4 regions of the Bradyrhizobium sp. MV1.5 genome follow, and region 3 is predicted to be linked to each of the others. Evidence: predicted binding sites of a transcription regulator. Region 3 holds the regulator's gene; each other region holds the start of a gene.
The links. The regulator LexA, encoded in region 3, represses DNA repair genes until DNA is damaged. The targets are predictions, from matches to a motif close to TGTTCNNNNTGTGTTCNG.

Region 1 (8,090 bases), on a different contig from region 3:
CGCAATCTGCTGCAGAACTTTGCGCATTCGCCGGGCCAGGCGAGAGTGCCACAGGAGCTGCAAGAGGTGGGTCGGAGCCTTGACGCAATCCAGTATGCAGTTGGCAACGTTATGGCGCCAGTCGACATCGTTAGGCGTGAAGGCCTCCACGTTGGGTGGATGAATGTCGGTCTGACTATACGGCAGAGCGTCAATGCCGCTAACGTGATGTGCGCTGGAGAGATGAAGTATAAAGGGGACAATATTCTGGACGCTCAATCTATTCATGGCCCAGTGTCATCCATGCGAGTTGCTATGGGTCATCTCATATTGGTAGGGGCCAGTCACGGTGGGCAGCTAGTGGATGCCGGCATATCGGGGAAAAAGTTTTTCGCCACTTTGAAGGCCGTGCGACCTGCGGGCCAAGACGCAGTTACCTCCTTCAACTTGAGCTACTGCAAGGAAGTGGCGGACCGAATGGGCGGTTCTCTCATCGTACAAGGTTCGGACAGCGATCGCGAAGTGCTGCTAAAGCTTAATTGTCCCGTCGACAAGGCAGAAGCCCGAGCTAAGACGTAACGGCAGCGACTTTGCTCGCGTGGCGGGGCTATCGGGAGTTTTTCTCAGTAAGCCCTACGGTATCGGACCGCGAAGCAAGGGCGACATACCGCTATGCGAACAGATGGCCGGACGGCGTCAGCAATGAATGCGGCTATGGGACCTTGGTAGGGCGGATCTGCCCAGCCCCGGACAGCTTCCGCGCTAAGATCGACAAGCCGGCCATCGGTGCCTTTGCTCGTTCGAACATGGACGGGATTCTCGGCGATCCATTGCGCCACTTCTCAGGCTCGCAACTCATTCGTTCTGCGCCGTGATATTGTACCCGTCATCGCCCATAACAAGCACTCGGGAGCAGATCGAGCACCTTCTTCGGTGAAGTTCATCGAAGAACGCCGATTGGCGCTCTGCCATCCGGAACGTTGATCAAGCCGCCTGAGCCGAAAATGACCCGCGCGCGGACTTCGCCGGATGCTTACACGGCAAGCAAGAGCGAGCCTGTTTAAGTAGCTCGGCTTGCGCGGCTGCGTTCCCTGTCTGGTTTTGAACGGGCTCCCGACAGGGCGCGCGCCGCAAGCAATCCCTATGGGGCAGGGGGCGGGTCAAAAAGGCCCAGAACGGTCAACCCAAAAACCGACCGGGTGGTTCACGCGCACTCCCGCAATTAAAAGTTTTCAAAAAAACCAGGATTCAATCGATGCCACGAGCACGAACACCGCTCATGAAGGCCGCGGCTACTGGCCGAACCGCTCATGACCCTAAGCGGTTCAAGCTGAGACGCGAACCGGTGGTCACGCAACCTCTCGGCTCGCCACCGAAGTGGATGAAGGGGAAGGGTCAGATTGAAGCATGGAATACGTTCTCGAAGGACCTTCCGTGGCTCAACCGGAGTCACCGCGCATTCGTTTCGATCGCCGCAGAAATGCAGGGCCGCATTATCGCTGGGGAAGAACTTCCAGTTTCTGGCTACAATCTTTTGCGGATTTGCCTCGGGCAGCTCGGAGCTACGCCGACCGATTCAAGTAAGGTGTCTATGCCGCACGACGATTCGACTGGCGAAGACCCCTCCAAGAAGTATTTCTAACTCAACTTAACAACTTCCTTCACCATTTCCGCGGGTACCCCCGACGCCATTGGTGGGCGCGAATAACGACAGGAAGCATCTCTGTCGTGTCGTAAATGGCGTCAATCCAGCGACTATCAAGTTTGGTTCCGCCCCGACAAGTGTGACTGATGGCATCAGCCTGGACGGAGCGAGCGCGGTTGGTGGACAGGGCGGCAGCATTTGGTACCGCGAGTTGGATGCGTCAATCGATGCGATTTTCGCATGGTCGACACTGGGTACGACCGTCAGTGTTGCGCAGAGGACGTGAGTTATGACCCCGAAGCAGAAAGCCGCGCTCGCATACTGGCGCTATGAAGCGGGGACCAACCACGGCGGGCAACTGGAAGAGCAGTTTCGTAATTAGCGCATGTGTCCTAGTGAAATGCCGAGCTTCAGCGCTTTTTGCCGCAGCGACCCCTCGGAGCGCTTTGTAAGCTTTGCAATTCGTGCCACGGGCGTTTTCGCCTTGGAATGAGCGCGAAGCTCTTTGACGTCTGACGTTGTGTACTCACGGCGGACGATCTTTTTAGCTTTCTTGGCCATTACTGCTCCATTGGTTGGAGCGGCGCTTCTACCCGCTAAGCGGGCTTACTTCAACTCATTGATTATCAGAAAGATAGAAACGGATGGAAGGCGATATCGTTCGCAGGGTAACAATCACTGCGACCGGAGAAGGCATCGACAGCACAACGCGTTCTGTTGAGTCACTTGGCGACGCGGTTGGAAGCGTTTCGTCTGCAACCGACTTACTCTCTACTGCACTGGCCGGTTTTGGTGTGCTTGGAACAGCAGCGGGCTTTCTTGCCTACGTTGCGAATGCCAATAAAGAGCTTGCCGACATGGCGACCACGGCTGCGCAAGCTGGGTTGTCAGTTCGCGATTCAGTCGGCGGCGTTCGGAGGGCAGGTAAATGGCCTGAGTCTGGAACAGGTCAACTCCGGACTATCGAAATCAGCTCAGTTGCTGAACGATGCCCAACGCAATGCAAATGCTCTGTCCAAAGAATTTGATGCGAACGGTATCAGCATCAAGAACGCGAACGGGCAACTGATCAGCGAAACGCAGTTGCTGCAGATCGCGGGCGATCTTGTGCGGCGGGCGCAAACGCCACAAGACCAAATCGCGATTGCTCAGATGCTTGGCTATACCAAGGAATGGATTCCGCTCCTTGAGCAAGCCTCACACGGCTTCGACGGCATCAGGGATGCCGCGGAAAGTGCCGGCGCTATCATCAGCGACGAAACGATTGATAAGGCTAAAGAGTTCGACGAACGTTGGCGCAAGTCAAGCGTCGAATGGTCGACTTATATGAAGGCCGCTATTTCTGAGCTTCTGCCGGAAGTCGACAAGTATATTGATAAGGCAGCATCCTTCATTAAGGACGTGCGAGAGCGCTCTAAGGGATCGTCCGATGCGGCTGGTACGGTTGCTCACTCCGCGGCAAGCGAGGCTTTGAAGGCGGCCGGCGTCGACCCCCAGAAGGGAATCGTTATCGACACAAAAGCGCTGACCAAGGCGCAAAAGGACTTTCAGGACTCGTCTATTTTCGCGACCGATACATGGACACCGTTCGGCAAAGCGCTGTGGAACGGCTTTGGCTATATGAGCAAAGAAGAGGCATCCGACCGCATAAAGGGCGTTGCCTCTGGCATGGTGAATGAACCGCGCTATCCGACAGCATCAGAGATGGATGCGGCGTTTGACAAGGCTAATCCGCCAGACCCCGGCTCTAGATCGAAACCGTATCCGGGTCTTTCAGCTTCTGACTACGAGTCGGCCATTCCGTCAAAGGTCGCATCGAAGGATGTTCCAAACAACGCCATCGAAAGGGCCACCGAGTCGATAACGAAGTACTCAAAAACCACGTTAGCAGCGGCAGAATCTGTCGGGACGACCGCGGACAATATCGAACGCCTTAAAGCAATGGCATTGCTTGAGGCTGCAGCCGAGAAGGAAGGTATTGAAGTCACTGGCCAGCGAGCGACGGCATTCCAAGAGCTGGCCCGACAGGCCGGTGACGCAGCATTGGCCTTAGAGAAGGCCAAGGTTGCCAATCAGATCAGTTTCGCCGGACGTACGGCGATGCTATCACCGCAAGATGCGCAAATAGCTGCGACCCTTCAAAAAACCTACCCTGATGTAACTGCCGCCTTGAACAGCACTGAGGCCGCACAAATACGATTGAACAATTCCGTGAAGGAATTCGCTTCTACATCTCAGGACGCGGCGCGAGGTTTCGCACTCGATTTTCAGCACGCTATGGCGCAAGGAAAGAGTTTCTGGGATTCGTTTGCCGCGGCGGGAACTAACGCGCTGAATAAAATAGCAGACAAGCTTACCTCAATGGCCGTCGACAATCTTTGGTCAAAGGCCATGGGCGGCGGCGGTGGCGGGGGCCTTATGGGGTTGTTCGGCGGCGGTGGCGGCGTTAATGCCAACGGATCAATCTCCGGAGCCGTGGGGCCAACGTCTGTTGGCGGGCACCGCTTGTAGGTGCGTTTGCTGGCGGCACTGACGACCATCCCGGTGGTTGGTCGATCGTTGGCGAGAACGGTCCTGAACTGAAATACATTGAGAAGGGCGCGAAGATTCTTCCAAACGGCGTGATGCCGGATGGCGGCTCTATCTCTGCACCCGTGGCAGTCAACATTGACGCAACGGGCGCAGATGCCGCGGGCTTGGCTCGCGTGCAACAGCAGATCGCGGACCTTAAGGCGTCATTGCCGGGAACGATCGTCAGCACGGTGAAGACAGCAAAGCAAAGGCGTGCACTCTAATGGCGATTGAAGAACGGGCGGCAGATTTCGATCAGCCCTAGCAGATGACGAGTTCACAAAATGGCGCTGCCTGAGATGGAGCGCGTCGGGTGACGCCGATGATGCGTAGATTGCGCGCCAATAACGCAGATCGGTCTTGCCGGGGTGGTCTAACCTGACTACCCTATCTGTATTGCTTCAATGGGAGACGGACGTGGCGACGGGTGTTGTAAAATGGTTCAATGCGACCAAGGGATTCGGCTTCATTCAGCCGGATGACGGCGGCCAAGATGTTTTTGTGCACATAAGCGCTGTCGAGCGCGCTGGCCTCTCTGACCTGCGCGAAGGGCAGACAGTCTCTTATGAGGTTAAGGTCGACCCGAAGCGTGGCAAGAGCAGCGCGGAAAATCTGCGTGTCTGATTTGATGTTGTAGGCGCCTGACCCTCAGCCCCCAGCCCAAGTCTGGCGCTTACCTCGGGACGACCCCAGCCGCGTTACGCACTGGGTCGTTTCATTTCTCGCCACTTTTCGACGTTTCGTCCGGTCCGACAGTGGCGTTGTCAGCGTCGGGCGCTTGTCGGTTTCTTTGAACCGCCCAGCCAACCATTCCTGCCAGCACAAAGATGGCTCCTGCCAACATCAACCAATGAGGATAGGACGGTAGCATCGTTATTCCCGCTACTGCCCAACGCTCACCTTCACTGCCCAACGCTCACCTTCGCGCCGCAGCGGCTGGGTAGGCAACCATTTTTAAGGGCAATGGTTTCTGCGACTGCGGGCCTTTGAATCTGAAAGTGCGTCGTCGCTAACCATAGCACTCCGGCAATGCAGAGAGTCGTTAATGCGGAACCTACGACGCTGATCGCGCCTCGCACGAGCAACTGCCCAAATGAGCGCAACATGGTACCTCGCATAGCTGGAAATACTTAATGAATGCTGCAATCGACGAGGGCGGGATAGGTAGTTGCCGGCCCTTCTGATCGCGAACACGCAGCAGTCTCGCCAGATTGGTGCGGCGGTTGAGAGTCTTCGGAACGTGGTCGCATCGGTGAATGGGTGTGCGGAGCCGGCGATAAAGATGATTGAGAGGGGGTGAAGTCGGACTGGGCCCGCTTGACGTTCCATGATGTTCATGTTATGTTCCGTTTTGCCTCTTGGTTGAATCACCAAGTTTCTGCTACTTCGTCTGCATCGGCGTGGTGGGGGGACGGATGGGTCTTTTAGACGAGAGTGTTCTCAATGGCATTTCAATCCAAAGGATGATTTTTCATATCGTCGGCCCGGCCGACGAAGATTTCCAATTGATGGATGAAATAGACGCTGGAGGTTTCGAGAGCTTTTTTCTTGAGCGCATTAGGGAGACCAACATCGGCAACCGGTTCAGATTCATCGGAGAAGACGCTGGAGTACGTCCCTCGCTACGCAGCGTGTCCCAGGACGGCGGCAAGTTCGTCCAGCGCTCCAAGGACCTAACCGAGATGTTCCAAAATGGTCACAAGGGTGCGCCACTCTCGTCCAAAGGGGCGTTCATAGTGGCCCAACTTGGTGGGCTGTCTTCGCCTGCCTTTGCTCTGATCAAGTTCGATGATCAGAAGGTGCTCCGATATCAGCAGACAACGACGGGCGGCCGGGTACGTGCCAAAGTCACAGAGGTCGACAACACGTTTATTGAAGACCGTAAAGCTATGCAGAAGTCAGCACTGATAGTGCTTGATGGCACGGGAGGGAATTTAGCGGTCTATGACAGGGCGAATAAGCGGAACGTCACCGAGTACTTCAAAACATTTTTGGGTGTGAAGAGGCTCTGGACACCTGCTGACGCCACTGAACGCCTAATCAAGTCTCTTTCGGCCAGCGCTGCTCTTTTCAAGCAGTCGATGCCTGAGGAAGTAAAACGGAACTGGAGACGGAATTTACATGACGTGACCCGCTCTCGGGATTCCATCGAGCCGGGTGAGGATCTGAATGTTTTTGGCGGCCAGATTTTCGGTCCGTTTTGGCAGGATCAAAACTTCCGAAAGGACGTGGAGCGAGAGCTCCATAAAAACCGCATATCCGGTGAGACGATTGAGATCGACAAGAGCCGGATTAGATCACCGCAGGTAAGGCGTCTTAGAACTCGCGAAAATATTTGGGTCATCTACCCAAAGCAACTTGATGACGCAGGCACAGCCGTTGTGAAAGTCGACAGAGGTTCCGACGGAAGCGCCACGATAACGATCAGGACGCAGGGCATTATTGATGACGAACTCTCGAACGAAAGTCCTGATGGAGGGGCTGCGCGAACACGCGGAAGGTCCTCCGAATGAAACCTGCGATATATATCAGCAGAATATCTTCGTAAGCGGTCAGCCCTTTTGGCATGCTTTGAAGGACGCGCGGGCGCACTCGGAAGTCATGGGGGTGACCGTCAGTGTTACAGACAGCGATCCGTCTGATGATTACGAGTGGCTTGACGAGGAGATTGATGACTTTTCGGGTCGGTCATTTTCGATCCGGATTGTGAAGATTCCGAATCCTGAGATGTTGAAGTTTTTTTCTGTCGATGGTTTCGAACGTGCGATCGTGGCGGAACCAAATAGATTTGAGGCTGTAAATACAGTAGTTGTCGCCGAGCTTGATTTCCAATGTAAGAGTGCGGGGCTAACGGTCGGACCTTGGTTGGATTCATCCGCAATTGTTTTACCTAAGGGCGACAATCCAACATCTCCTAGGCGTTTGGTCAACGACATGTCCGGAAAGGGGCTAGTGCCAACCGCTGTTGGTACTTGGATCGTGGACGACGCGAGCACGTGGCTGCGTGAGCGGTTTTCGGTGGCGGCGAGCCATCGACTGTCCCTCTGTTTGCCCGATGCCGTGTCCATCGATGCTGAAGGTAACACAATCGCGCACCTGCGCAGCGGTCGCAAGGTGCTCGCTCGCGTCGGCCTGCTCTCGAACTGGAACGATGCTGAGCTTCTTACCACGTTGGAAGAAGTTTGCAGTTGGATATACTTGGAAGGTCGCGATTCAGAAACTCGCCACAGCCTGTTGTCAGCCGAACTAGTTCGGCTTTGGCAGGTTGATGCTACTTGGCAAGACGGTTTGAAAGAAAGCTTAGAGGGAGCTTTTGCCGCGGCCAGAACCGCCTATCGTCTTCATGTCCAATCAAAGGGCGTTGACGCATTCAAGTTAATGTCCGATTTGCGGAAGGGATTAGCCGATGATGTTCGCTCTTTGGCCACGAACACCTCATCCTTGTCGTCTGGTCTTTGGCGGGATGCTGCGGTTGCCTTTGGGGTCATTGCAGTTCGCCTTGCAAATACCGCGGTCGGCGATTGGCTTCTTTGGATGGCCGCAGCGTATCTGCTAGCAAGTTGCGTCTTCTCGTGCGTCGCTGCATCCAGTGCAGTGAATGGAATCATTGAGAACGAAAAAAGCTTCCGGTCCCGCCTGTATGGTCCGTTGCTGCTCGATAAGGAATACGATGAACTTGCAGGCAAGCACTATCGCAAAGCTGAAAGCAACTTCCGTTGGTATCGTCGCTTCATCATCCTAGCGTACCTAATCGCCGTCGCAGTGTTGGTTGGTATCGCACGCTACGGATTGCATCCTGCAGATAATTTCTTCCATTTTGTAGCGGCGCGTTGAGAGAGACGCCCGATGCGTAGCGAAGAGAACACCAGCCGCTCTAGAGCGGCGCGCATCGCTG
Region 2 (8,090 bases), on a different contig from region 3:
CTTCAACATCTCGGAAGCGGCAAGACGACTGGGGATGCACCGGCGCACGCTGGCGAGGAAGCTCGAGAAGCGGCCGGTGAAGTAGGTTGGTCAACTTTGTAGGGTGGGTTAGGCGAAGCGTTACCCACCACTTCTTTGCGGCGGCAGCACGGTGGGTTACGCCTTCGGCTAACCCCACCCTACGAACCGAGCAAGATCATCCGGCGCCCCAAACAAAAAGCCCGGCCAAACGGCCGGGCTTTTGATTGGTTGCGATGAGCGCGCGAGACGCTTACGCGGCCTCGTCGGCGACGGTGGCACCGCCCTCGGTCTCGTCGCTATCGCCCTCGGCGTCCGCATCGGCTTCGCCTTCGGCGGCTTCGGACTTGGCGCCGGTGCGGCGCGGGCTCTTGGCGAGCTGGGCCTCGATCTCCTTGACCGCTTCGGTCTCGGTCGAGTGCTGCACCACCGCGATCTCACGGGAGAGACGGTCGAGCGCAGCTTCATAGAGCTGGCGTTCGCTGTAGGACTGCTCGGGCTGCGACTCGGAGCGATAGAGATCACGCACGACTTCCGCGATCGCGACGATGTCGCCCGAATTGATCTTCGCTTCGTATTCCTGGGCGCGGCGCGACCACATGGTGCGCTTGACGCGGGCACGGCCCTTGAGGGTCTCGAGCGCACGCTTCACCAGCGCGGGCTCCGACAGCTTGCGCATGCCGACATTGGCAACCTTGGCGGTCGGCACGCGCAGCGTCATCTTGTCCTTGATGAAGTTGATGACGAACAGCTCGAGCTTCGCGCCGGCGATCTCCTGCTCCTCGATGGCCAGGATCTGGCCCACGCCGTGAGCGGGATAGACGACGAATTCGTTGGCCTTGAAGCCCTGACGCTGGGTCACGACCTTCTTTTCCTCGACCTTCGGCGCAGCAGCCGCGGGCTTCACGACTGGCTTGGCGACAGCGACGGGAGCCTTGGCGGGAGCAGCCGCAACAGGGGCCTTCGGCGCGGCGGGCTTGGCAGCGGGTGCCTTGGCAGCGGGTGCCTTGGTAACAGCGGGCTTGGCGGCAGGCTTGGCGGCAACAGGCTTGGCAACGGTCGCTTTCGCGGCCGGCTTGGCAGTCTTGTTAGGCATTGCGCTTCTTTTGTTCTTCGAGGACTTTGCAGCCGGCGCCTTCGTCGCGGTCCGACCCTTGGATGCGCTACGGCTGGCCGCGGCGACTTTCTTGGCGTCCTTATGGGAAGCCTTCGCTGAAGTACTCTTTTTACGCGTTTTCTGTGACACAGCCTGCGCGCGGAAACTGCCACGCCCCTGTTCGACATTTGGTTTCACGGGAACCCAACGGGGCCGACGGGGCTAACCAGGGTTCGGCTCAATGTGCCCAATATAGCACATTTCCCGCAAAAATCAATGATTTAGGGGTCTTAAGGGCTGGTTTTCGGCGGTATCGCCGCTAATAGGGTTAAGTTTGGCCCGAATTAGTCGCCGGAGCCGGGGTTCGGCGAGAAATACTTGTCGAACTTGCCCTCCATGCCGTCGAAATCCTTGGCGTCGGCGGGTGATTCTTTCTTCTGGGTGATGTTCGGCCAGCTCTTGGCGTAGTCGGCGTTGACCGTGAGCCACTTTTCCAGGCCCGGTTCCGTGTCCGGCTTGATGGCATCGGCGGGGCATTCCGGCTCGCACACGCCGCAATCGATGCACTCGTCAGGATGGATGACGAGCATGTTCTCGCCCTCGTAGAAACAGTCGACCGGGCAGACCTCGACGCAGTCGGTGTACTTGCACTTGATGCACGCTTCAGTGACGACGTAAGTCATCCAACGCTCCGAAAAGCTCTTTTAAAAGTCGCGGCTTGCGTAGCGCGGATGGCCCGGCGCCGCAAGCTCAGGAACGGCCGATCATGACGGCTTTATGCGCTTGATCGACCAAGAAATGAATTCAAAGCGCAATTAATTGCGCTGAGAATTCGGATGGTCTTCACTGAGCTCTTCGTAGAGCACACGGGCCGAGGCGGCATCGCCGCGGCGCTCGTTGAAGGCGGTGACTTTCAAGACGCGCACGGTGCGATCGAGCGCGATGGTGAGCACGTCGCCGATCTTGATCGCATGCCCCGGCGATTTCTCGCGTGCGCCGTTGACGCGAACATGGCCGGACTCGACAAGCTCGGCCGCGGAGGTGCGCGCCTTCACCACCCGCGCGTGCCACAGCCATTTGTCGATGCGCTGCCGCTCGGTCGTGACTCTATTCCTTCTGACGCGTTTTCTTCACGCCAACCGCTCCGCACTTCGCTTGAAAACGCTGCGCTACTCCTTACGCCCAGACAGCTGCTCTTTCAGCGCAGCGAGCTTGGCGAACGGCGAGTTCGGATCGACCGGACGATCGCGCTCGCGCGGGGTGGCGCTCGATGCATAGGGACGCAGCGAGGGTCCGCCCTGGCGGTCGCGGCCCTTGTCACGGTCGCGGCCGCGGTTGTCGCGGCCCTTGTCGCGATCGCCGCCGAACTTGCCCTTGTTGCGATCCTTGTTGTCGCGGTCCTTGTTGCCGCCATTCTTGCCCTCGAAGCGGCGGTTCTTGTCGTCGCGGCCCTCCGGACGCGGCGCGGCTTCGGCGCCACCTTCGCGCGGCTTGCGGAAGTCTCTGCCACCATCGCGACGATGACCGCCATGGCGATGACGCTCACCGCGCTTCTCGCCGTCGGCGGCAGGCTGGGCTTCGCCTTCGGCAGGCGCGGTGCCGGCTTCAGCAGCCGCCTGCGGACGCGGCTGGTGATGGCGCTGGTTGCGATGGCGCTCGTGGCGCGGCTTGCGATCGTCGTGACGGCCGGCGGGACGCCAGACCTCGATGAGCTCGGGCTCGGCGGGCGTGGCCGCGGCCTCCACAGGTGCTGCCGCATCGGCCGACGCTGCGGCTTCGGTTGCAGCCGTCTCTGCAGACGCGGTCTCGGCAGGCGCGGTTTCGGCGGGAGCGGTTTCAGCAGCTTCAACGGGTGCCGCAGCCTCTTCCGCAGGTGGCGCGATGCCGGGAGCGTCTTCCGGCGTGACGGAAGCCTCAAGCGCCGGCTCTTCAGGCGCGGGCTCGTCGTGCTGCTCCATGCCGGGCGCGTCTTCGACGGTCACAGGCTCGGCGGCGGCTTCGATCGCGGTGTCCGCGGGAACTGCGGCGTCCTCGACCGGCGTTTCGGTTGCGGGCGTCTCTTCGCTGGAGGCTTCGACAACAGGCGTCTCGGCAACAGCTGCGGCCGGCTTTGCCGGCAGCGGCGGACGCTTGTCCATGCGATAGCCGAGCGCACGCAGCACGGAGGCAAAGTCTTCGCCGGCCGAGCCGGTGAGCGAGGTCATCGCCTGCGTCACCACAAAGCTGCGGCCGTCGAATGCACCGGCGGGCTTTTCGCCGGACGCGCTCTCGCGCCAGGCCAGCGCCGGACGGATCAGATCGGCCAGGCGCTCCAGGATGTCGACGCGCACGGCGCGCTCGCCGGCCTGCTTGTAGCCGAGCACGCGATAGGCATCGCGCGGCAGCTGCTTGTCGACCGGGAACGAGGTGCGGCCCGAGCTCGCCAGATGCTGCGCGCCCGACAGCGCGGAGGGATCGACATTGTCCTGCTTCAGCGCCCAGAGCAGCGCGGCCAGCGCACGCCCGGCCGGCTTGAGCAGGCCGGGGAAATAGAGGTGATAGGCGCCGAAGCGGACGCCGTATTTGCGCAAGGTCGCGCGCGAGGGCTGGTCGAGGTCCTTCAGCTCGTTGGCGATCTTCGGGCGCTCCAGCACGCCGAGCGCCTCGACGAGCTGATAGGCGATGCCGCGGGCGATGCCGGTGACGTCCTCGGCCTTGCTGAGCTCGAACAGCGGCCCGAGCAGCTTTTCGATATGCGTCTTGAGCCAGAGGTCGAGCCGGGCCTGCACCTTGTCGCGCGGGCCGCCCGTGAGGCGTTCGTCGGAGATGATGCGGATGCGCGGATGCAGCGCGTCCTCTGCGGCAGACAGCCGCGCCACGGCGTCGCCGGTCCAGCGGATGATGCCTTCCGAGGTCAGCACGAACTGCTCGTCCGGTGCGTTGCCCAGTTTTTCGGCGCGCGCGTTGATCTCGCCGGCGAGCACGGCCTGCGCTGCAGCCTGCAACGCTTTCGCATCGGAGCCGGCTTCCGCCGCATCCGGTGCAAAGGTGAAGCCATCGAGGCGGCCGATGACATGGCCTTCGACGATGACTTCGCCGGTCTTGCCGATTTCCGTATTCAAGCTCGTGTTCTCCCGCAGGCGGCGCATCAATACACTGGTCCGGCGATCAACGAAACGCTCAGTCAAGCGTTCATGGAGCGCATCCGATAATTTATTTTCGACCTCGCGGGCGATCCCCTGCCAGCGTTCCGGGTCTTTCAGCCAGTCGGGACGGTTGGCGACGAAGGTCCAGGTGCGAATCTGCGCGATCCGGGCCGACAGCGTGTCGATATCGCCGTCGACGCGGTCGGCCTGGTCGATCTGGGTCCTGAACCAGGCGTCGGGGATGCATCCCTTCCGCATCAGGAAGCCGTAGAGCGTCGTCACCAGCTCGGCATGGGCGGCCGGCGACAGCTTTCGGTAATCCGGGATCTGGCAGGCCTCCCACAGCCGTTCCACGGCGTCCTTGCCATGCGCGACATCGCGTACCTCGGCGTCGCGGGCGGCGTGGTCGAGCACGCGCATGTCCTCGGCGATCGGCGCGCGCGTCAGCGCCTCATGGCCGGGGGCCAGGTTCAGCGAGACCTGGAGTGCGCCGAGGGAGGCAAAATCCAGCTTCGAATTGCGCCATTGCAAAACCTTCACGGGATCGAAGGTGTGGTTCTGCAGCGCATTGACGAGCTCGGGCTCGAACGGCGCGCAGCGGCCGGTGGTACCGAAGGTGCCGTTGCGGGTGGCGCGGCCGGCGCGGCCGGCGATCTGGGCGAATTCGGACGGCGTCAGGCGGCGGAACTGGTAGCCGTCGAACTTGCGGTCGGAGGCAAAGGCGACGTGGTCGACGTCGAGATTGAGGCCCATGCCGACGGCATCGGTGGCGACGAGGTAATCGACCTCGCCGTTCTGGAACATCGCGACCTGCGCGTTGCGGGTGCGCGGCGACAGCGAGCCCAGCACCACGGCGGCGCCGCCATGCTGGCGGCGGATCAGCTCGGCGATGGCGTAGACCTCGTCGGCCGAGAAGGCGACAATCGCCGTGCGGCGCGGCTGCCGCGTGATCTTGCGGTCGCCGGCGAATTCCAGCTGCGACAAACGCGGCCGCGTGATCATGGAGACGCCCGGCAGCAGCCGCTCGATGATCGGGCGCATGGTCGCAGCGCCCAGCAGCAGCGTCTCGTCGCGGCCGCGGCGGTTGAGGATGCGATCGGTGAAGACGTGGCCGCGTTCCAGATCAGATGCGATCTGCACCTCGTCCACAGCAAGAAACGAGACGTCGAGATCCCGCGGCATCGCCTCGACGGTCGAGACCCAGTAGCGCGGCGCTTTCGGCTTGATCTTCTCCTCGCCGGTCACAAGCGCGACGGCGTCGGGGCCGACCCTTGCTGCGATCTTGTTGTAGACCTCGCGCGCCAGCAGGCGCAGCGGCAGCCCGATCATGCCGGAGGGATGCGCGAGCATCCGCTCGATGGCGAGATGGGTCTTGCCGGTGTTGGTGGGCCCGAGCACCGCAGTGACGCCGGCGCCGGGAAGCCGCTCGGAAGCGAAGGGGGAGGAGGAAAAAGGCATCTGGGGGATTAGGTAATGGCGATTGGGGCGAATGTCAGTGCTGTTTTGGGGCGGTGGCGCGAAGGGCTCGCCTCACACACCGCTGTCATCGCCCGGCTCGACCGGGCGATCCAGTATTCCAGAGGCGGCGCAGATCAGACCGAGAGGGCGCGGCGTACTGGATGCCCCGGTCAAGCCGGGGCATGACGGCGGAGAATGCGGCGCCGCTCCCCAAACCTCGCGCAACTGTCTCACTTTGCGACGCTTTTCCCGTTGGCTTTAAGCTTCGGAACGAGTTGAGAACGAATCGCGGCCGAATCGGTGACTCCCCCTTGAGTCCTGTTCCGTTCACGCAACATGTCGCGGGAGGCTTATCCGGTTCGCACTAGATGGAGTTTTGGCCTGCCGCACAAGCGACGTTTCGATGGCGAAATCGTTAAAGCTGGGGACGGCGCGGAGTCGAATCAGAATCGGGGAGGAGTCAAATGGATTCCCGCACCCCGACCCCCTCCAAACAAAAAGTGCGAAAACAACCCCATGCACAGTAGGTATGTTGTTGAAATCGTTGATGTTTATTTTCACCCTAAAGGCAGGTTCGTAGCCCGCATGGAGCGGAGCGTAATGCGGGGGCCAAGCAAAGAACCCCGGATTGCGCTGCGCTTCCGCCTTCGCTCTTCGAGCTACGGCGGACAAGCCATCCGGGCTACGGCAGCGAGGCGGCAGCCCCTACTGCGTCTTCGCGACCTTGGGCGGCTGGGCGCTGGTGATGAAGCTGGTTGCTTCCAGCATGGCCGGCCCGAGCGGGGTCGGCACTTTCAGCCAGAACGGGACCAGGACGCGCGTGCCGGCGATCGGCGCGAACGCGACCTCGATGTTGCGCTGGGCGGCGAGATATTTGATCACAGGACGGTCGGGGATGTAGCCGGCGATGGGCACGAAATACAGCGAGCAGACCACGACCTGGCCGTGATAGCCCTTCTCCGCCTTGACGTTTTCCATGCGCTTGAAATCGAGCTTGAGCTCGTAGCGCATGCGGCCGTCGAACACGGCGGCGCTGCCGTGGCAGGCATCCGCCGACAGCACGTCGCCGCTGCCGGATACGCGCACCAGCGAGGCCGTCATCGGATCCCAGACGCCGCGGCGATGCGCGTCGGTGACGACGATGCGGTCGGGATCGACCGGCGGCTCCGGCAGGATGGCAAAATCCTTCACATTGCCCTTGTCGAGCGTGATGCGGATCTCTTCGGTCTTCTTCGAGGTGGTGGTGGTGGCCTGGTAGCCGGTCGCGACCAGCGCGCCGTTGACCACGCGGCCCTGCGAGGCGCCGGTGCCCGACCCGCCCGCGAACGATTTCAGCAGCCCCGAGGTGCCGCCGGAGGCCGCGGCCGCGAACACGTCGTCCTGGATGTCGATGTTCCAGGCGCCTCGGCCGACGGGAATGCCCGCCAGCGTCGCCTCGTATTGCGCCTCGAGCTTGCCCTGCGCCGCCGCGGGCTCCGCCGCCCACGCCAAGACCAGCCCGCCAAGGGCCGCCATGACCCAGCGGCCGGCAGGGCGCGGATCGCTCGCGCGCAGCTCCGTTGAGCACAGCTCTTTTGGGCGCAGGCTCGGCGCAAGATGAGGCGTTGTGAGCACGAAACAATCCAATCGGGGCGCGAACGGTTGTTACTTAAGCCAAAAACCGCGCCAAGCAATGTGTCCGGGCCTATCCGCGTCCGGAACTCCACTGCACTCTTCGGGCGCGAATACGCCCTTTATGTGATGGTAAGGCGCGATAATCATTGCCGTTTTGGTGATAGGGGCGGGTCAGAACCGCGCACCTCACCCCGCCACCTCCACCGCTGTCATGCCCCGCCTTGTGCGCACTTGCGCACTGGGGCGGGGCATCCAGTACGCCGCGGCCCCTCTGGTCAGCCGTACCGTCTCGGAGTACTGGATCGCCCGGTCGAGCCGGGCGATGACACCGCTTTATGCCGCTCGAGATCCCGGTTTCGCGCTCTCGCGCACCCCGGGACGACGGTCCAAAAACGGCCCGTCGCCTTGACGTCCCGCCGCTTCCCCCCTATACGTCCGCCCGCTCCCTGCAAGGACAGAGAATTTGCCCGTGGCGCCCCGAATGGCGGCCGCACATCGTTGGGAAAGATTGAGGATTTTGCCATGTCTCGCCGCTGCGAATTGACGGCCAAGGGCCCCCAGGTCGGCCACACGGTCAGCCACTCCAACATCAAGACCAAGCGCCGCTTCCTGCCGAACCTGGTCAACGTGACCTTCATCAGCGAAGCGCTGGGCCGCAACGTGCGCCTGCGCGTCTCCACCAACGCGATCAAGAGCGTCGACCACAATGGCGGCCTCGATCCCTTCCTGCTCAAGGCCAAGGCCGCCGTGCTGTCGCCGCGCGCCCTCGAGCTGAAGCG
Region 3 (8,090 bases):
GAACCTGTTCTTCGCCTCGGACTATTTCGACCGCCTCTACGAATGGGCGGAGCAGCTGATCCGCGACGGGCTCGCCTATGTGGACGACCAGACCCAGGAGGAGATTCGTCTTGCGCGCGGCACGCTGACCGAGCCCGGCAAGAACTCGCCGTTCCGCGATCGCAGCGTGGATGAAAATCTCGATCTCTTCCGACGCATGAAGGCGGGCGAATTCCCGAACGGCGCGCGCGTGCTGCGGGCCAAGATCGACATGGGTGCGGGCAACATCAATCTGCGCGACCCCGTGCTGTACCGCATCCTGCATGCGCACCATCCGCGCACCGGGACCAAGTGGAGCATCTATCCGAGCTACGACTATGCTCATGGCCAGTCGGACGCCATCGAGGGTATCACGCACTCGATCTGCACGCTGGAGTTCGAGGATCACCGGCCGCTCTACGACTGGTTCATCGAGAAGCTGCCGGTGCCGTCGAAACCGCACCAGTACGAATTCGCGCGGCTGAACCTGACCTACACGCTGCTGTCCAAGCGCGTGCTGACCCAGCTCGTCCGCGAGGGCCATGTCGCGGGCTGGGACGATCCGCGCATGCCGACCATGGCGGGGATGCGCCGCCGCGGCGTGCCGCCGGCGGCCTTGCGGGAGTTCGTCAAACGCATCGGCGTCGCCAAGGCCAACAGCGTCGTCGATGTCGGCATGCTCGAGTTCTGCATCCGCGAGGAGCTGAACCGGACGTCACAGCGGCGGATGGCGGTGCTGAAGCCGCTCAAGGTCGTGATCGAGAATTATCCGGAAGGGCAGACCGAGGAGCTCGAGGCGATCAATCATCCGGACGATCCCTCCGCCGGAACCCGGAAGATCACGTTCGGCCGTGAGCTCTATATCGAGCAGGACGACTTCATGGAGAACCCGCCGAAAAAGTTCTTTCGTCTGTCGCCGGGCAACGAGGTGCGGCTGCGCTACGCCTATTTCGTCAAGTGCACCGGCGTGATCAAGAACGATGCCGGCGAAGTGGTGGAATTGCGTTGCACCTACGATCCCGCGACCAAGGGCGGTAACGCGCCCGACGGCCGCAAGGTCAAGGCCACAATGCACTGGCTGTCGGCGGCAACATCCGTGCCCGCGGAAATCCGCGTCTACAACCAGCTGTTTGCCAGTCCGAGCCCGGACGCCTCGAACTTCGCCGCCGACCTCAATCCGCAGTCGCTGGAAATTCTCGCTGATGCCTGCGTCGAGGCGTCGGTTGCGAAAAGCAATTCGACCGAGCCGATGCAGTTCGAGCGCCAGGGCTATTTCGTGCGCGACAAGGACTCGACCCCCGGCAGACCGGTATTTTCCAGGACCATCGGCCTGCGCGACACGTTCGCGAAGGAAGTGGCTAAAGGCTGAAAAGAGCTGCGAGACCACAATGAGCGACGAAGCCGACGCCATCGTTTCCGCCATCATCGCGAAATGGCGCGCCGGCTTCGCCATGCTCGACGCCGCTGCCCTCTCGTCTCTGTATTCGAAGAATGCCTTCTTCTTCGGCTCCAACCCGAAGCTCTACCAGGGCAGGGACGGCGTAGCAGACTATTTCAATGGCCTGCCACGCTGGCGCAAACCGAGCGCGGTGTTCTCCGAAGTGAATGCGGCGAGGGCAGGTCCTGATCTGATCAACATGGCTGCAACCATCTCGTTCGATCTCGCCGGCGAACGTCCCGATTTCTCGGTCAAGATGAGCTGGGTCATCATTCGCGAGGACGGCGATTGGAAGATCGTCAATCACCATGCTTCGTCGCAGGTGCCGCTGATCTGACCAGCCGGGCACACGGCTTCGTCATTCTCGTGAGAGAACGAACTTGCATCCCGCGCGTTGGGGTGGGTCCAACAAGGAACCCACCATGCAGAACATCGCAGAGCATATGGAAGTCATCGGCGCCGATGGCGTCCACATCGGCACCGTCGACAAGGTCGAAGGCAATCGCATCAAGCTGACCAAGAAGGACAGCGGCGAGGGCAGCCACAAGGGACATCATCACTTCATCGACAAGGGCCTCGTCGCCGACATCGAGGGCAACAAGGTCCGGCTGTCGGCCAAGGCGGATGTCGCGGTGACGATGGAAGAGGAAAAGTAGCGGTCGCGCCCTTTCGTTCCTGATCCGTACCGCTATCCGCCCGCCTGCACGTTCCGGTAGCTTCTCGCTTCGTTGCGTATTATCGAGTGCAGGGAATGGCGGAGCCGGGCCGGACGGTACGGTCGCAGGGGATCGCGGGGACGTGGCCCGGGGGCCGCACCGCGTCTGCGGGCGGCCTTGCGGCTGCAGGCCTCGACCTCTGGACATCGCTGGCCGAGACCCTCCGCGCGTGGCTACGCGCCGAGGCTGGCGCCGGGCGGCTGTTGCCGTGGGTGCCCGTGGCGTTTGGCTGCGGCATCGCGCTTTATTTCTCCGCAGATCATGAGCCGGTGCTGTGGGTCGTTGCCACGAGCGCCGTCGCGCTCCTGCTTGGCGCGGCTCTGTTGCGGCGGAGCCGGTTGTTCGCCCCGGCCATCATGATCGCGGCGGTCGCGGCCGGCTTTGCCGTCGCGACCTGGAAGACGGCGCGCATCGCCCACCCCGTGCTGGCAAAGGCGCTCTATTCGGTGTCGTTGTCGGGCTTCGTCGAGGCCCGCGACATTCGCGAGCGTACAGATCGTTTTGTGCTGCGCGTCACCGCGATGGAGGCGCAGCGCAGCGACGTCAGGCTCGAGCGCGTGCGCCTGTCGGTCCGTAAGGGCACCGCGCCGGAGGTCGGCAGCTTCGTTCAGCTCAAGGCGCGGCTGATGCCGCCGCTCGCACCGGTGCGGCCCGGCAGTTACGACTTTTCGCGCGACATGTTCTTCCAGGGCATCGGCGCCTCCGGCTTCGCAATGGGCGCAATCACGGTGGCGGCGCCCCCTGAGACCGCCGGCTTGCGGCTGCGTTATGCGGCCTTCATGCAAGGCTTGCGCGATGCGATCGATGCCCGCATCCGGGCGACGCTCGACGGCGACAACCGGGCGATCGCGACTGCGCTGCTCACCGGGCGACGCGATGCGATCACCACGCCCGTCAACGATGCGATGTTCATCTCCGGTCTCGGCCACGTGCTCTCGATCTCCGGTTATCACATGGCCGTCGTGGCCGGTGTCGTGTTCTTCGCGGTGCGCGCGCTGCTCGCTTTGGTTCCGGGACTGGCGGCCGGCTTCGCCATCAAGAAATGGTCGGCCGCCGCGGCGCTGGTCGGCGCTGCGTTCTACCTGTTGCTGTCGGGCGCGGAGGTCGCCACGCAAAGGTCGTTCTTCATGACGGCGGTGGTGCTGATCGCGGTGATGGTCGATCGCCGTGCCATCACCTTCCGCACGCTCGCTGTCGCCGCGCTGATCGTGCTGACGGTCGCGCCGGAAGCGCTGGTGCATCCGAGTTTTCAGATGTCGTTTGCGGCAACGCTGGGGCTGGTGGCGCTGGTGCAGATCGGCATGCCGAATTTGTTTGCCTCGCCGGACCATTCGGCGACCGCGCGCATTGCGATGTGGGGTGGGCGCGAGATCGCGATGCTGTTCATGGCCTCGCTGATTGCGGGACTTGCGACTACGCCCTATGCCGCGTTCCATTTCCACCGTGTCACGCCGTTCGGCGTGCTCGCCAATCTCGGCGCGATGCCCGTGGTCTCGGCGCTGGTGATGCCGGCGGGACTGTTGGGGCTGCTTGCTGCGCCGTTCGGGCTGGACAGCGTGTTCTGGTGGCTGATGGGGATCGGCATCGAGTGGATGGTCGCGGTCTCCCGCTGGGTCGCGGCCTTGCCCGGCGCGGTCGGCCGCATCCCGGCGTTCGGGATCGCGCCGCTGATCGCGGCGAGCCTGGGAATCATCGTGCTGGGCTTGTTGCGCACGCCGCTGCGCTGGTCCGGCGCCCTGGTGCTGCTGGCAGCGATCCTCTGGGGACTGTCGGCGCGGCAGCCCGACGTCCTGATTGCCGGGGATGGCGCGAGCGTCGCGGTGCGGGGCAGGGACGGATATCTGCACCTGATCAGGACCAACAAGGACAGCTTTCTGCTCAAGGAATGGCTCGCTGCCGACGCCGATCCGCGCGATGCCGGCAGAGCCTCGCTGGCCGATGGCGTGTCCTGTGACGAATCCGGCTGCGTGACGCCACTGGCCGACGGGAGGCTGGTCGCGCTGGCACTGCGCGTCGACGCTCTCGTGGACGATTGCAGTCGGGCCGCGCTGGTGGTGACGACACGTCCCGCGCCGTCCGATTGCGCGGCGATGGTGGTCGATCGGCAGCGGCTCGCCAGCCAGAGCGCGCTGGCGCTGGCGCAGCGCGGTGACGGATTTGTGGTTCAGGCGGTGAGGGCGAGAGGCACGAGCCGCCCCTGGTTGCCGGCCGGCGCTGGCGAGGGTGATTTCGACGGCAGCCTTGCGCCGAAGGCGACCGCGTCCCGCATCAAGGACGCAACGCCCGCGGAGACGGACTTGCAGGCCGACGATTGATCTGATGGTGCGGAGCAATGCAGTGGGGTGGCGCATCCGCTCGGATTCGCCGGGCGCAAACCACACCTTCTCGCCGGCCACGGCCGGCGATGGCGATTCAATCCTGACCTCCGACCTCGTAGCCGGAGGGCGGCTGTGTCAGCCGATCGGCAGGTGCGTGACGGTCGGCTGCCTGTCGGCGATGATTTGCGCCTTGTTCTCGCGCTCGGTGACCGACTGAGTCACCGGCAGTTGCAGCACGGTCGCTCGCTGGCCTTCGACGAGCTGCGTCACCAGCACGTATTTGCCGTCGGGGAATTCGATCGCGTCATGATGGCGGTCGGGAACGTGCGGATCGATCTTGCCGAACTTGCCCACGCGGGAGTTGATGGTGCGCGTCCAGATCCAGCGATTGTCGTAGCGGACGTCGTCGGCGAAGGCCAGCTCCGTTCCCGGCAGCAGGCAGACCGCAACAGACGGATCGGCTGCGGAGGCGAAGCCGCGCGTCGAGGTGCCGCGGAAGCTTGTCGTGACAATCGTCTCGCCGACTTCGGCGGGGCGCGACGCGACGGCATGCAGGCTGTAGTCACACATCGGGTGCTCCTCATGCTGGGATAGCAACCCGCGTCTCTCAATCGAGGCGCAGGCCTCTATCAGAGTTGAAGCACGAACGCTCTGCTTGGTTGTGGGCAAATCTGCGGCTGGTCTCAGCGAGCCGCGATCACATTATCTTTCCCGAATTCAATAGGAACAAAGCACGCTGCGATGCATTTGGGAGGCGCGTGCTAGCCGCTGTTTCCGCGAACATTCGAGCCGCGAAGCGGTGCTGTTTCCTGGGCGTCGCGAGGAGCGAGTGCCGGACAAAGGGCCGGATAGTCTGTGCAGAACCAGAAAGACTATCCAGCCGGAGCGGACGATGATCCGCTCCAATCTCTGACCGGCGATGGCCGGCATGTAGTACTTCCCGTATGAAGCACTCCCGCATCAAGTACTCCCGGTATCAGTACTTCCGGTAAAGCCCGATCAGCTTGCCCTGAATCTTCACCCGGTCGGGCGGCAGGATGCGGACCTCATAGGCTGCGTTGGCGGGCTCGAGCGCGATCGAGGCGCCGCGACGGCGGAAGCGCTTCAGCGTCGCCTCCTCGTCGTCGATCAGCGCCACCACGATGTCGCCGGTATCAGCGCTCTCGTTGCGCTGGATCAGCGCCATGTCGCCGTCGAGGATGCCGGCCTCGACCATGGAATCACCGCGTACTTCGAGCGCGTAATGCTCGCCCGAGCCGAGCATGTCAGGCGGTACGCTGATGGTATGGCTGCGGGTCTGCAATGCCTCGATCGGCGTGCCGGCCGCGATGCGGCCCATCACCGGCACCGCCACGGGACGTTCGCCCTCGTCAGCGGGCAGGCTGGAGCCCGCACGCACCTTGCCGAGATTGCCCTCGATGACGCTCGGCGTGAAGCCGCGGCGGCTGCCGGCGGCCGCCTGGAGCTCCGGCAGCTTGATGACTTCAATCGCGCGGGCGCGGTTGGGCAGGCGTCGGATGAAGCCACGCTCCTCGAGCGCCGTGATCAGGCGATGGATGCCCGACTTCGAGCGCAGGTCGAGCGCATCCTTCATCTCGTCGAAGGAGGGCGGTACGCCGCTTTCCTTCAGACGTTCACTGATGAACCGCAGAAGCTCGTATTGTTTGCGCGTTAACATCTCGACCAAAGTCCCCCGGTTGATGTCGTCCGATTCCGAGACGCTGAATTCGGCCATAAGCCGCTACATGCTCGAAACAAATCATGAACGGACACTATATGTTCGATACATGTTCCGCAACTGCTTAATTTACCGTGAACAGGGCAAACTTCGCGGAACGCGCGTTGCCGAGGCGCTCAGACGGGGAGCCGCAACACTTCGCAAGCCGTGCCGGTCTCGGCCTTCGGCGCGAATGGTGCGCGTACGAGAAGTACCTGCGCTGCAGCGAGATTCGCAAGCAGCGAAGAGTCCTGATGATTGACGGGAAGAACGACGCGTGTGCCATCGTCACGCTCCTCCAGATGCGCCCGCAGATAGTCCTCGCGCTGGTCGTTGGCGCCGACGTCGCGGCCGAGCACGGCGCGTTCACGGCGATGGTGAATCACCGAACGGCCCGACAGGGCGCGAATCAGCGGCACCATGAACAGGAAAGCGCACACGTAGGACGACACGGGATTGCCCGGCAGGCCGATCACACCCATTGCGCCGAGTCGTCCGTGCATCATCGGCTTGCCTGGCCGCATCGCGATCTTCCAGAACGCCATCGCGATGCCTTCGTCCCGCAGCGCCTGCTGGACCAGATCGTGGTCGCCGACCGATGCGCCGCCGGTCGTGATCAGGATGTCGGCGCCGCTCTCGCGGGCGCGGCGGATGCCGGCGGTGGTCGCCTCCAGCGTGTCGGCGGCAATCCCGAGGTCGATGGTCTCGGCGCCTTCGCTGCGGGCGAGCGCGTGCAGGGCGTAGCCGTTGGAATAGACGATCTGGCCGTGGCCGGGCGTGGTGCCCGGCATCACCAGCTCGTCGCCGGTGGCGAGAATCGCGACCTTCGGTCGCCTGAAAACGGCAAGGTGCGGATGTTTCATCCCGGCGGCGAGCGCGAGGTCGCGCTCGGTGAGACGGCTTCCCTTGCGCAGGAGCACGTCGCCTTCGCGGAAATCGACGCCGGCGCGGCGGATGTGCCGTCCGGCGACCGCGGCTTCCTTGATCGTGATACGCTTGCCGGCGGCGACCGTGTCCTCCTGGATCACGACGGCGTCCGCGCCAGCGGGAACGACGCCGCCGGTGAAGATCCGCACGGCCTCGCCGGCGCCGACCGTCCCCGCGAACGGCCGGCCCGCCGCGACTTCGCCGATGACGGTGAGCTCCGAATCGATCGTCGCGGCATCGGCCGCGCGCACCGCGTAGCCGTCCATCGCGGACATCGCCTGCGGCGGCTGCGTGCGTCGCGCGGCGACGTCACGCGCGAGCACGCGATGGTAGGCCTCGTCGAGGGAAATCATGTCTTCCGGCAGCGGCTCTGCACCCGCCAGCACCGCGGCAAGCGCATCGGAAACCGGCATCAAGGCCACGGCGAAAACTCCTGCTCGGCACGTTCGGGCGAATGTTCCGCAAGTCTTCTAGCCGAGCGCGGGCGCGGAGGCAAAAACGGCTCAGCGGGCGCAGTCGTCCCGCCGCTTCACATTGTTCCGGAAGGCGGCATTAAGCGCGTCGGGGCACGAGGTGACGGATCGGCAGGAGAGTGGTCATGGAAGCGACGAAAATCATGACAAGAGGAGAACGACGAGCGCCACTGATCAGCTCCCTGCCCGCCCGGGAGTTACGTCGGGCGCCTTCGGCCCCTGGTCTTTGTCTGGCAGCGGATCGGCCTGGGATTTCAGGTCGGCGGCCTTGCTCACGAGCTTGGCGGAAAGGTCCGAGTCTGAAGTTGTCCTGGCGAATTCAAGGAGAAGAGAGGCCTGCCTAGTGAGGTAGTTTTTGCCCAACACGGTGATGCACCCGTTCGTAGAAGTCCCAACGGGCTGTAGACTCCTGAAGACGGTATTCTGTTCCGGGAACTCTGTATAAAAATGCACAAAGTGATTGGTTCCAAAATCTTTCGAATT
Region 4 (8,090 bases), on a different contig from region 3:
GCGGCCTGCTACCCGCTGACAGATGTTATGACAAATGCTATATTGATCTGTGTAGAGGTGACAGATGTCGGAGCTACTGGCAAGGATTACGGTCGATCCGCAGCGCATGCATGGACGCCCGTGCATTCGCAATCTGCGCATAACTGTCGCTGACGTCCTGGGGCTGCTGTCCGCCGGACAGTCGCGCGAGAGCATCCTTGAGGACTATCCGTATCTCGAAGCGGCCGATATCGACGCAGTGCTCGCCTATGCTGCCCGTCAGGTAGATCACCCGGTCATAGCGGCCAAGTAGCTTGCTTTACCTAATTGACGCTCAGCTTCCTCCGGCACTTTCGGTGGCCATGCGTCGCGCTGGGTACGATGCCGCTCATGTGGCCGAGTTCGGGATGGCAAACGCGACCGACGGGATGATCTGGAGCGAAGCCGTTTCTCGATCGGCCGTTCTCGTTACCAAGGACCGCGATTTCTCCCTCCTTCGCGCCGCAAAGAAACAGGGTCCGATCGTGCTGTGGGTCCGGGTTGGCAACATCGACAATCGTGCCCTGATCCGTCAGATCTTGAGCGCCATGCCGCAAATCAGCGAAGCGGTTGCGCGGGGGGAGGCGGTTATCGAATTTGTCGGTGGTTAGCGTGGTAAGCGGGCTCGAACCACCCTTCCTATTCCGTCGGGAGGATTTATCGACCAATGCCGCTGTCCGCGTCTGCCTTCCGGCAGACATCTCTCACAAGATGATCCTTCTTGGCTTGCTTGCAAAGCAGCTTGGTTGTCCTGACTATTTCGGTGAGAATTGGGATGCTCTTGAGGAGTGCCTGCGCGATCTCTCTTGGTTACCTGCGGGACCGGTCATTCTGGAGCACGCAGACGTGCCACTTGTTCGAGACATCGCGAATGCGAGGATCTATCTAGCGATACTCGCTGACGCGACCCACGAAACGTCGAGGTCGGATCGTCCACTCCACGTGGTATTCCCAGCTGATTTTCACGGCCAGATATCGTGGCTTCTTCGACTGTAGGAACGAGGCGCCGCTACTCCGCCGCCTCGCTCGCCGTCCGTCTCCGCTTCGGCTTCCGCGCCTTGGCGAGCACCGGGGCCAGGAACTTGCCGGTGTAGCTCCGCGGCGCTTTCGCAATGTCCTCGGGCGGGCCCCAGGCGACGATCTCGCCGCCGCCGTCGCCGCCTTCGGGGCCGAGGTCGATGACCCAGTCGGCGGTCTTGATGACTTCGAGATTGTGCTCGATCACGACGACCGTGTTGCCCTGCGCGACCAGCTCGTGCAGCACCTCCAGCAGCTTCTTGACGTCGTGGAAATGCAGGCCGGTGGTCGGCTCGTCCAAGATGTAGAGCGTGCGGCCGGTGGCGCGCTTTGACAGCTCCTTGGCGAGCTTGACGCGCTGGGCTTCGCCGCCGGACAGCGTCGTGGCCTGCTGGCCGACATGGATGTAGTCGAGGCCGACGCGGTGCAGCGTCTGGAAGGTCTCGCGCACGCGCGGGACCGCCTTGAAGAACTCGGCGGCTTCCTCGACGGTCATGTCGAGCACGTCGGCGATGCTCTTGCCCTTGAACAGGACCTCGAGCGTCTCGCGGTTGTAGCGCTTGCCCTTGCAGACGTCGCAGGTGACGTAGACGTCGGGTAGAAAGTGCATCTCGATCTTGATGACGCCGTCGCCCTGGCAGGCCTCGCAGCGGCCGCCCTTGACGTTGAAGGAGAAGCGGCCGGGCTCGTAGCCGCGCGCTTTGGACTCGGGCAGGCCGGCGAACCATTCGCGGATCGGCGTGAAGGCGCCGGTGTAGGTCGCGGGGTTCGAACGTGGCGTGCGGCCGATCGGCGACTGGTCGATGTCGATGATCTTGTCGATGTGCTCGAGGCCCTCGATGCGGTCGTGCGGAGCCGCGCCCTCGCTGGCATTGTTCAGCTTGCGGGCGATCGCCTTGTACAGCGTGTCGATCAGCAGCGTCGACTTGCCGCCGCCGGAGACGCCGGTGACGCAGGTGAACAGGCCGAGCGGGATTTCGGCCGTGACGTTCTTCAGATTATTGCCGCGCGCGTTGACCACCTTGATGGTGCGGCGATGGTTTGGCGGGCGCCGCTCCGGCACCTCGACCTCGAGCTCGCCCGTGAGATATTTGCCGGTCAGCGAGTTCGGGTTGCGCATGATTTCGGCGGGCGTGCCTTCGGCGATGATGTTGCCGCCATGCATGCCGGCGCCAGGCCCGATGTCGAGGACGTGGTCGGCGAGCAGGATCGCGTCCTCGTCATGCTCGACTACGATCACGGTGTTGCCGAGGTCGCGCAGGCGCTTCAGCGTATCGAGCAGGCGTGCGTTGTCGCGCTGGTGCAGTCCGATCGAGGGCTCGTCCAGCACGTAGAGCACGCCTGTTAGCCCCGAGCCGATCTGCGAGGCCAGGCGGATGCGCTGGCTCTCGCCGCCGGACAGCGTGCCGGAGGAGCGGGACAGCGTGAGATAGTTGAGGCCGACGTCGAGCAGGAAGGTGAGGCGCTCGCGGATCTCCTTGAGGATGCGGCCGGCGATCTCGTTCTGCTGGGTGTTCAGCGCCTCCGGCACGGTCTCGAACCACGCGCCGGCGCCCTTCACCGACATTTCGGAGATGTCGCCGATATGCTTGCCGCCGATCTTGACGCAGAGCGCCTCGGGCTTCAGCCGAAAGCCGTGGCACGCCTCGCAGGGCACGTCGTGGAAGTACTTCGCCAGCTCCTCGCGCGCCCACTCGCTCTCGGTCTCGCGATAGCGGCGGTTGATGTTGGTGATGACGCCCTCGAACGGCTTCTTGGTGTCGTAGGAACGGACGCCGTCCTCGTAGGAGAACTTGATCTCGTCCTCGCCGGAGCCATGCAGGATCGCGTTCTGCGTCTTCTTGGGCAGATCCTTCCATTTGGTGGTCAGCGTGAACTTGTAGTGCTTGCCGAGCGCAGTCAGCGTCTGGATGTAATAGGGCGACGAGGATTTGGCCCAGGGCGCGATCGCGCCCTTGCCGATGGCGAGCTCCTTGTCGGGGATGACGAGGTCTTCGTCGACATGCTGCTCGACGCCGAGTCCGCCGCAGGCCGGGCAGGCGCCATAGGGATTGTTGAACGAGAACAGTCGGGGCTCGATCTCGGGGATGGTGAAGCCGGACACGGGGCAGGCGAACTTTTCCGAGAACAGCATGCGCTCGGGTCCGCTCTTGTCGTGGATCTTTGCGGTCTTCTTTTTCTCTTCCGCGGGTGCTGCTGCAGCCGGCGCATCGGCGAATTCGATGACGGCAAGACCCTCGGCAAGCTTCAGCGCGGTCTCGAAGCTTTCGGCGAGGCGCTGACCGATGTCGGGGCGCACGACGATGCGGTCGACGACGACGTCGATGTCGTGCGGGAATTTCTTGTCTAGCGTCGGCGCTTCGGCGAGCTCGTGGAAGGCGCCGTCGATCTTGACGCGCTGAAAGCCCTTCTTGAGCCATTCGGCGAGCTCTTTGCGGTACTCACCCTTGCGGCCGCGCACGACCGGCGCGAGCAGATAGAGGCGCGAGCCCTCGGGGAGCGCCAGCACGCGGTCGACCATCTGCGAGACGGTCTGGCTCTCGATCGGCAGGCCGGTGGCGGGCGAATAGGGCACGCCGACACGCGCCCACAGCAGGCGCATATAGTCGTAGATTTCGGTGACGGTGCCGACGGTGGAGCGCGGGTTCTTCGACGTCGTCTTCTGCTCGATCGAGATCGCCGGCGACAGGCCGTCGATCTGGTCGACATCAGGCTTCTGCATCATCTCCAGGAACTGGCGGGCATAGGCCGACAGCGATTCGACGTAGCGGCGCTGGCCCTCGGCGTAGATGGTGTCGAACGCGAGCGAGGATTTGCCGGAGCCTGACAGCCCCGTGAACACCACCAGCTTGTCGCGGGGAATCTCGACGTCGACGTTCTTGAGGTTGTGCTCGCGCGCGCCACGGATCGTAATTGCGCGCAGGTGTGCTCCCACGTTCTGTTGTTGGCGCTTCGCCTTGATCACTTCATCCATCCTGGTGGTCCTCAAGGAATCCAAAAGCGCGCGATCGCGCCAACGAAACAGGCGCGCTTCGCCCGGAACCGGGATCGGCGCCGATGGGTATGTGAGCGAACGTAGGAAGAACGGGGGCGGATTTCCAGTGGCGTTTGCGAATCGTCAACGGATTGTTGGCGCGCTGGCGGCATCTGGCAGGAGCGCGGCAGTCGAAACTCGAGGCGACGTGCCCGTCAAACAAAAAGGCCGGCGCAAGGCCGGCCTTTCGTAACGCGGATGCGTTGGAGCTAGGTACTGAACTCAGTACTTCGCGACCACCGGGCCCCCGAAGTGATAGTTCACGCCGACCTGCACGGTGTGGAGGTTGAGCGTTCCGGTCGGAATGGCGCCTCCGAAGTAGGTCTCGCCGCCGAGGCTGCGATAGAGGTATTCGCCCTTGACCGACCACTGCGGAGCGAAGAACGCCTCGACGCCCGCGCCGACGGTCCAGCCCGAGTGGAACTTGCTGTCGGAGACCGAGAGACCGCCCAGGGTGGCGGTGAGCTTGTTGTCGATCCAGGCGTAACCACCGGTGCCGTAGAACAGCACGTTGTTGACGGCCCAGCCGATGCGGCCGCGCACGGTGCCCATCGCGTCAGTCTTGGAGCTCAGCGAGGCGGGGATGCCACCGACGCCCGCAACGAAAACCGTACCAGCGGCCGAAGCGCTGACGTCTGCCCAGGCGCCATCGGCCTCGACGCCGAACACGACGTTGCCGGTCTGCCAGTTATAGCCGGCGGTGCCGCCGACGAAGCCGCCCTTCATCTTCGGGTCGGTGGAGGAATTTTCCCAGGCGCCACCACCGACGATACCGAGGTAGAAGCCGGTCCAGTTGTAGACCGAAGCCATGGCCACCGGCGCCTTGGTGTAGGGGCGCGCCGCGAGATCAGCGGCCGAGGCCGGGGCAGCGAGAGCGAACAAACAGGCCGAAGCCAACCAAACCTTTTTCATTTTCAACTAATCCCAGTCCCAGTTTCTGATTGTGCCTTCCACGATCGGGAAGGGCATCGGACGCGGTGGTCCAACTGATGTCTCCATACACCGGTGAAGCCGCAAGTTGTGTCACTCAAAAGTCACACCGTGTGTGAAACGTAATGGTTGTTGACTGACTATTCCGAGCTGGGGAAGCACAGCAAAAAAGGCCGGCACAGGGCCGGCCTTTGATCTCAATGATATCAGAGGGATATCAGTACTTCGCGACGACCGAGCCGCCCCAGTTGAAGTGATAGTTCACGCCCACCTTGATGGTGTGAACGGTGTCGGTCCATTCGGAGCGGTTGGTGACCACTGGAGAGTATTGGATCGTGCTCCTGCCGAAATCGATGTAGTTATACTCGACCTTGGCTGACCAGTTCGGAGCGAACATGTATTCAGCGCCTGCACCGACGGTCCAACCCCAGCGCCAGTCGTTCTGGACAAAGACGTTTCCGGGAATGCCGTCGTAGCGGTGCTGGATGTCACCGACCGCGGCACCGCCGCTGACGAACCAGAGCGCGGGGCCGGTCGAGTAGCCGAGACGGCCCTTGATGTCGCCGAAGCCACGAATCTTCGTGAAGTAGGTGTCGCCGAGGCCGGCATTAATCTCGGCCGAACGGCCGCTGATGTCGGCCCAGTGATAATCGCCTTCGATGCCGAACACGGCCGGACCGGACTGCCAATTGTAGCCGAACACCCCGCCGACGAAGCCGCCGCTCGTGTCATACCTCTGGCTGCCTGCGAAGATCGCTGTGTTCGGACCGTCGAAGAAGGTCTCGTCGCTACGACCCCAGCCGCCGCCTCCCTGCACACCGGCGTAGAAGCCGGTCCAGGTATAGATCGGTGCGGGCGCGGCCATTGGCGCCTTCGTGTAAGGACGCGCGGCCATGTCCGCCGCACTGGCCGGAGCCGACAGGCCCATCGCCACTGCACCGATTGCACCAATAAGAAGCCTATTCATTGCAAGTCTCCCCAGGTTCGTCCGCCTCTTAATGTCCCCGAAGCGGCTGATCAGGCGCGAGGGCCCATATGAACTAAGTCCGAGGCAACCGTAGCTCTGCGGAGCGGCAGAGTCCGTCTCCGAAATGCAACAAGAACGGGGCAGTGCGAGTACCCATAACTTGCTGAATGTTAAGTTCTTTCTTCCGTTTTTTGGAACCTAAAAAGGTTCCAATCGACCCGTGCCTTCCCACAGCACATTGGCCGATCGATTCCCACACCTTCAGGGCTGTCATTCGCCAAGAACAAATCTGGAACGAGCCGGAGGTCGATGCTATATGTGGGGATAACCGGAGGGGTGACGGACTGATCGGCGTCCGCAAGCGTTCGGCGAGCGTATAGGGTCGCCTCAACAGGCACGGCGGAACGCGGGGAGCGGACCGGCCTTCTTGAATTCAATGGCATTCGGAGCGGAGAGCGGAGATGGCGGGAAGCGTCAACAAGGTCATTCTGGTTGGAAATCTCGGCAAGGATCCTGAAATCCGCCGCACCCAGGACGGGCGGCCGATTGCCAATCTGAGCGTCGCGACCTCGGAGACGTGGCGCGACAAAGCGACCGGCGAGCGCAAGGAAAAGACCGAGTGGCACCGCGTCGTGATCTTCAATGAAGGGCTCTGCAAGGTCGCCGAACAGTATTTGAAGAAGGGCGCCAAGATCTACGTCGAGGGCGCGCTCCAGACCCGCAAATGGACCGACCAGAGCGGCGTCGAGAAGTACTCGACCGAAGTCGTGCTGCAGGGATTCAACTCCACCCTGACGATGCTGGACGGCCGTAGCGGCGGTGGGGGAGGCGGCAGCTTCGGCGACGAGCCGGGCGGCGATTTCGGCTCCTCCGGTCCGGTCAGCAGCGCACCGCGGCGCCCTGTAGCGGCCGGCGGCGGTGGCCGCAACAGCGACATGGACGACGATATCCCGTTCTGAGCGATCACGTTCTGAGAACGCGGCGTCTCGATGCGGATGCGCCCGCCGGATCGGCGGCGCTTCTCATCTCGTGTCAGAAAATCCCACTAATCGGCAGGACGGGCTCGGAATTTCCGGGCCCGCTTCATGTTTGGGGTGAGCTCGGATTGCGGCTTGGCAAACGCGCTGACGGGGCCAGCTCGCCGCGCGGTTTTCCCCGCGTCCCCGGCGATTTTGCAAGGCCGATGCGGGGGCCGTCCGCGACACCGCTCGCAAGGGCTTAAGTTGTTGGAAAAATAGGCGGAAAAAGCGCTTCCCAGAACGCCGCGAGGGTGGTTATCAGGGGCTCGATGCGCTATATGATTCCCAGATAAAATCTCACCGGATTTCCCCTTGGCTGACGACGACGACAAGCCCGGCGACCAGCCGGCGCAACCCTCGGATATTCGCCCCGTCTCCATCTTCGAGGAGATGAAGAAGTCCTATCTCGACTACGCCATGAGCGTGATCGTGGCGCGGGCGCTGCCTGACGCTCGCGACGGTCTGAAGCCGGTGCATCGCCGCATCCTGTACTCGATGAACGAGCAGGGGCACACGCCCGACAAGAAGTACGTCAAGTCCGCCCGCGTGGTCGGTGACGTCATCGGTAAATATCATCCGCATGGCGACCAGTCGATCTACGACGCCATGGTCCGGATGGCGCAGGACTTCTCCATGCGCGTGCCGCTGATCGACGGCCAGGGCAATTTCGGCTCGGTCGACGGCGATCCTCCGGCTGCCTATCGTTACACCGAAGCCCGATTGACGAAGGCGGCGCTGGCCCTGCTGGCCGACATCGACAAGGACACGGTCGATTTCCAGCCGAACTACGACAACAACGAGACCGAACCGTCGGTCTTGCCGGCCAAGTTCCCGAACCTTCTCGTCAACGGCGCCGGCGGCATCGCGGTCGGCATGGCGACCAACATCCCGCCGCACAATCTCGGCGAGGTCATCCACGCCTGCGTCGCGCTGATCGACAACCCCGCGCTCACCATCGACGAGCTCATCAACATCGTGCCGGGACCGGATTTCCCGACCGGCGGGGTCATCCTCGGACGGCAGGGCATCCGCGCCGCCTATCACCTCGGCCGCGGCTCGGTCATGATGCGCGGCAAGGTCGCGATCGAGACCATCCGCAAGGAGC

Region 1: the regulator LexA is predicted to act here: its motif matches at 5,527-5,544, upstream of AC0L2J_RS15665 (nucleoid-associated protein).
Region 2: the regulator LexA is predicted to act here: its motif matches at 5,964-5,981, upstream of AC0L2J_RS31885 (helicase-related protein).
Region 4: the regulator LexA is predicted to act here: its motif matches at 4,105-4,122, upstream of uvrA (excinuclease ABC subunit UvrA).

What each region holds. Positions count from the first base shown of each region.
Region 1 covers NZ_JBVVPL010000014.1:42,876-50,965, reverse strand. The annotation lists gene AC0L2J_RS15685 (hypothetical protein) at 1-558, shown strand, start outside; gene AC0L2J_RS15680 (hypothetical protein) at 2,003-2,185, opposite strand; gene AC0L2J_RS15675 (hypothetical protein) at 2,363-4,135, shown strand; gene AC0L2J_RS15670 (cold-shock protein) at 4,613-4,819, shown strand; gene AC0L2J_RS15665 (nucleoid-associated protein) at 5,611-6,708, shown strand; gene AC0L2J_RS15660 (hypothetical protein) at 6,668-8,029, shown strand.
Region 2 covers NZ_JBVVPL010000058.1:16,421-24,510, forward strand. The annotation lists gene AC0L2J_RS31865 (response regulator transcription factor) at 1-85, shown strand, start outside; gene AC0L2J_RS31870 (CarD family transcriptional regulator) at 272-1,114, opposite strand; gene fdxA (ferredoxin FdxA) at 1,459-1,797, opposite strand; gene AC0L2J_RS31880 (RNA-binding S4 domain-containing protein) at 1,930-2,199, opposite strand; gene AC0L2J_RS31885 (helicase-related protein) at 2,284-5,697, opposite strand; gene AC0L2J_RS31890 (DUF3108 domain-containing protein) at 6,403-7,212, opposite strand; gene rpmB (50S ribosomal protein L28) at 7,834-8,090, shown strand, end outside.
Region 3 covers NZ_JBVVPL010000027.1:43,973-52,062, reverse strand. The annotation lists gene AC0L2J_RS23525 (glutamine--tRNA ligase/YqeY domain fusion protein) at 1-1,387, shown strand, start outside; gene AC0L2J_RS23520 (nuclear transport factor 2 family protein) at 1,407-1,793, shown strand; gene AC0L2J_RS23515 (DUF2171 domain-containing protein) at 1,879-2,112, shown strand; gene AC0L2J_RS23510 (ComEC/Rec2 family competence protein) at 2,208-4,487, shown strand; gene AC0L2J_RS23505 (hypothetical protein) at 4,626-5,060, opposite strand; gene lexA (transcriptional repressor LexA) at 5,467-6,168, opposite strand; gene AC0L2J_RS23495 (molybdopterin molybdotransferase MoeA) at 6,345-7,556, opposite strand.
Region 4 covers NZ_JBVVPL010000010.1:51,275-59,364, forward strand. The annotation lists gene AC0L2J_RS12355 (DUF433 domain-containing protein) at 65-292, shown strand; gene AC0L2J_RS12360 (DUF5615 family PIN-like protein) at 294-629, shown strand; gene AC0L2J_RS12365 (barstar family protein) at 730-1,014, shown strand; gene uvrA (excinuclease ABC subunit UvrA) at 1,028-4,009, opposite strand; gene AC0L2J_RS12375 (outer membrane protein) at 4,292-4,981, opposite strand; gene AC0L2J_RS12380 (outer membrane protein) at 5,217-5,966, opposite strand; gene AC0L2J_RS12385 (single-stranded DNA-binding protein) at 6,428-6,925, shown strand; gene gyrA (DNA gyrase subunit A) at 7,298-8,090, shown strand, end outside.